DNA from 2 places in the Enterobacter sp. SM3 genome. Region 1 is predicted to be linked to the other one. Evidence: predicted binding sites of a transcription regulator. Region 1 holds the regulator's gene; the other holds the start of a gene.
The links. The regulator PurR, encoded in region 1, represses purine synthesis genes. The targets are predictions, from matches to a motif close to CANGCAAACGTTTGCNTG.

Region 1 (2,200 bases):
GCGATCCCGGTCGGGGGGCGTTACGCTTTTCGCGATATGGGGATGCTGAGCTGGAAGTGCGTGGTGGCAAGCAATCATCCGCTGGCGGCGATGGAAGGGCCGCTGAGCGATGATACGCTGCGGAACTGGCCGTCGCTGGTGCTGGAGGATACGTCCCGTTCATTGCCCAAGCGTATTACCTGGCTTCTTGACAACCAGCGGCGGGTGGTGGCGCCTGACTGGGAATCGTCGGCGACGTGCCTCAGTGCCGGACTGTGCGTCGCGATGGTGCCCGTTCATTTCGCGCGTCCGCGCATCGATACCGGAGAGTGGGTTGAGCTGACGCTGGAGAATCCGTTCCCGGATGCGGCCTGCTGCCTCACCTGGCAGCAAAATGATGTCTCGCCTGCGATGGCCTGGCTGCTGGATTATCTGGGAGACAGCGAAACGCTAAATCGGGAATGGTTACGGGAGCCAGCGTAGCTGGCCCCGTAAGGCGATTAACGACGGTAGTCGCGGAACGGACCATCCGCAACGGAACGGCGTTCGATAAGACGCGGGTGAACTTCAATGGACTGCGACTCTTCACGCTTGTTGACGATCCTGTCCATAAGCATATTGAAGGCCGTTTCGCCCAGCGAATCTTTCGGCTGGTGAATGGTGGTCAGCGCTGGCGTGAAGAAACGCGCGTTACGCACGTTGTCATACCCGATCACGGAAATATCCTGCGGGACGCGCAGGCCCAGCTCGTCGGCAGCGCAGAGCGCGCCCATCGCCATGATGTCGCCTCCGCAGAAAACGGCTGTCGGACGGTGCGGCTGAGAGACGATTTGCTGCATCGCGCGGTAGCCCGATTCCGGCTCAAAGTCGCCCTGCACAATCCAGTTTTCCGGCACGTTGATCAGCGCTTCTTCCATCGCTTTCATAAAACCGGCCAGACGGCCCGCGCCGGTGTTGCGCTCCAGCGGACCGGGGATCACGCCAATCTCGCGGTGACCGCGTTCGATCAGATAACGACCGGCCATATAGCCGCCTTCAAAGGCGTTATCGATAACGGAATCGGTGAAATCCGCGCGCGCTTCGCCCCAGTCCATCACCACCATCGGAATGTGGCGATACTCTTCCAGCATCGACAGCACGGATTCGGGGTACTCGGAACACATCACCAGCAGGCCATCAACGCGCTTTTGCGCCATCATCGACAGGTAGGCGCGCTGTTTTTCAATGCTGTTCCATGCGTTGCCCAGAATCAGGGTATAGCCTTTCTGGAAGCAGTTTTTTTCAACCGCTTCAATGATCTCGGCAAAATAGGCCGCTTCACTGCTGGTCGCCAGCAATCCAATGGACTTGGTGTGATTAACCTTGAGGCTACGCGCAACCGCGCTTGGCGAATAGTGCAGCTCTTTGATCGCTGCCCAGACGGCATTGCGCGTCTCTTCCGCCACGAAGCGGGTTTTGTTAATTACATGTGATACGGTTGTAGTGGAAACGTTTGCGCGTTTTGCTACGTCTTTAATTGTTGCCATTAAATGTCACTCCAGACCATATCCTAAACTCCTGAAAAATTTGAAGGTAAACGTTTGCCTTCTCTCACCCTTATCTCGCAATGTTGAATTGCGGCACGCCGGGAAAACGACACGGGACGTCAGGAGGGGGTCAATGGCCGGTACGCTAATAAATTTAGCGTGGAATTTTGTCCTATCTTGATGAAAAGGGGAAGAGGTAAAGTGGTTATCAGTATAAATCCAGGAAGATTTTTGACGTAATCTGTGCAAAAATGAGCAAGCTCACTTTTCGTGTGGGGATTAAAAGGAGAAAAATTGATGAGTTCCGATCTTAAGTTTTCGCTGTTCACCACCGTTGTTGTGCTGGCTCTGATTGTCGCGGCCGGTCTGACGGCAGCGCTGCACTGATTTACGCGGAGGGAGAGCCTTCTCCCTCCCGACTCCCCGGATTGTTACTTCTCTGGCAAAAATCTTTTGCCATTTTGTTAACTTCTCATTTTTTGTGATTGATGTCATGCTTTCCGCTTCTTTGTTCTGTGTCACCACATGACACGGCATCCGGAGTTGACGCATGAAAATCAATTTTCCCCTGCTGGCCCTGGCGATTGGCGCTTTTGGGATTGGCACCACTGAATTCTCCCCGATGGGGTTACTGCCCGTTATTGCCCGGGGCGTAGACGTCTCGATCCCTGCGGCAGGCATGTTAATCAGCGCCT
Region 2 (2,200 bases), 1.9 Mb from region 1:
TTGCCGTCAGCATCGGTAAAACGCACCGGCAGTTCACCGCGCAGCACGCCCTTCTCGGTCATCACCAGCCCCACCAGCTGTTCAGTGCCCTTCTCGCGCTGCATCTCCAGCGCTTCACGGCCAATAAAGTCACGGTCAGCCGGTTCCCATGCGATGGTCCAGCCCATATTGGCGGCCAGCGGAGAGACGCCTTCATCCATCTCCTGACCGTAGAGGTTCATCCCCGCTTCCAGACGCAGCGTATCGCGCGCGCCCAGACCCGCAGGCTTCACGCCCGCTTCCACCAGCGCACGCCAGAAATCAGCGGCCTTCTCGTTCGGCATGGCAATTTCGTAGCCCGCTTCACCGGTGTAGCCGGTGGTGGCGATAAACAGATCGCCCGCCTGCACGCCGAAGAACGGCTTCATGCCTTCGGTTGCTTTGCGCTGCTCGTCGTTAAACAGAGACGCGGCTTTCGCCTGCGCGTTCGGCCCCTGCACGGCGATCAGCGACAGATCGTCACGGACGGTGATGTCGATGGCATAAGGTTCGGCGTGTTGGGTGATCCAGGAGAGGTCTTTTTCGCGGGTGGCGGAGTTTACAACGAGGCGGAAGAAATCTTCAGTGAAGTAATAGACGATAAGGTCATCAATCACGCCGCCCGAGGCATTCAGCATGCCGGTATAGAGCGCTTTACCCGGCGTCTTCAGTTTGGCGACGTCATTTGCCAGCAGATAACGCAAAAACTCCCGGGTGCGGCTACCGCGCAGATCGACAATCGTCATATGGGACACGTCGAACATACCGGCATCGGTGCGCACCGCGTGGTGCTCATCAATCTGCGAGCCGTAGTGCAGCGGCATCATCCAGCCATGGAAGTCCACCATGCGGGCGCCGCATAACACGTGTTGTTCGTACAAAGGAGTCTGTTGAGCCATCTTGTCCTCGTTGAAAAATTCACCGTGAAACCCGGTATCGGCCCCGTTCCCGAGTGCCGACGCAAACGTTCTCTTTTACCTGAACTTACCACCGAAACCGGCGGTTAACCATAAGGTAAAACGGGTCATCACATTAGCTTATGACCAAAAAACGCTAAAAAGCCTACAGAGTTATTCACTGGAAAAATGCGATTAACCCCGCACAAAATTAACAATGATCTAACAGGATTTAGCACATGGTGATATTTCGTGCGGAAAAACGGGCCGAATTTCCGTAGCGAGAAAAACACGACATTAGATTATCTAATGCGAAAAATGACGTGAAATTAGAATATTTCAAACGAGGGAATTTCCCCGGCGCAGAGGCCGGGAAAAGAAAGTGTGACAGGGGTCTAAATTAACGTAGCCAGTCCGGCAGGTCGTTAAGACCCATCGCCTGACGGAGGAGCTGGGGTTTAACACCCGGAAGGGTGTCAGCAAGCTTGAGGCCAATGTCGCGCAGCAGTTTTTTCGCCGGATTCGCCCCGGCAAACAGCTCGCGGAAGCCCTGCATGCCCGCCAGCATCATCGCCGCGCTGTGCTTGCGGCTGCGCTCGTAGCGACGCAGGTAGAGATGCTGGCCGATATCTTTGCCTTCGCGGTGCAGGCGGCGCAACTCCTCAACCAGCTCCGCCGCGTCCATAAAGCCAAGGTTAACGCCCTGCCCGGCCAGCGGATGAATGGTATGCGCCGCATCCCCCACCAGCGCCAGACGGTGCGCCGCAAACTGACGCGCGTAGCGGCCGGTTAACGGGAACACCTGACGCTCGCTTTCAAGCGTGCACAGGCCAAGGCGGTTATCGAACGCCACGCACAGCGCCTGGTTAAAGGCGTCCGGCGTCGCCTCCTGCATCTGCTGGGCTTTCTCCGGCACCAGGGACCAGACAATCGAGCACAGGTGCGGATCGGCAAGCGGCAGGAACGCCAGAATGCCGTCGTTGTGGAAAATCTGCCGCGCCACGCCGCCGTGCGGCTCTTCGGTGCGGATCGTTGCCACCAGAGCATGATGGCGGTAATCCCAGAAGGTCAGCGGGATATCGGCTTTATTCCGCAGCCAGGAGTTGGCACCGTCAGCGCCGACCACCAGACGCGCGGTCAGCATGTCGCCGCTTTGTAAGGTGATAAACGCCTCGTTTTCGCCCCATGCCACCTGCTGGATCTGCGCAGGCGCAATCAGGGTGACATCGCTACAGGACTGCGCTTTTTGCCACAGCGCATGATGGATAACGGCATTCTCGATAATG

Region 2: gcvT (glycine cleavage system aminomethyltransferase GcvT) is a predicted target of PurR. The motif match lies at 976-993, and genes of this name have one in related genera.

Annotation. Positions count from the first base shown of each region.
Region 1 covers NZ_CP099971.1:2,028,157-2,030,356, forward strand. Annotated here, with positions in the region: gene punR (DNA-binding transcriptional activator PunR) at 1-462, shown strand, start outside; gene purR (HTH-type transcriptional repressor PurR) at 480-1,505, opposite strand; gene GVO84_RS09580 (YnhF family membrane protein) at 1,803-1,892, shown strand; gene GVO84_RS09585 (MFS transporter) at 2,056-2,200, shown strand, end outside.
Region 2 covers NZ_CP099971.1:3,938,521-3,940,720, forward strand. Annotated here, with positions in the region: gene gcvT (glycine cleavage system aminomethyltransferase GcvT) at 1-917, opposite strand, end outside; gene ubiI (FAD-dependent 2-octaprenylphenol hydroxylase) at 1,315-2,200, opposite strand, start outside.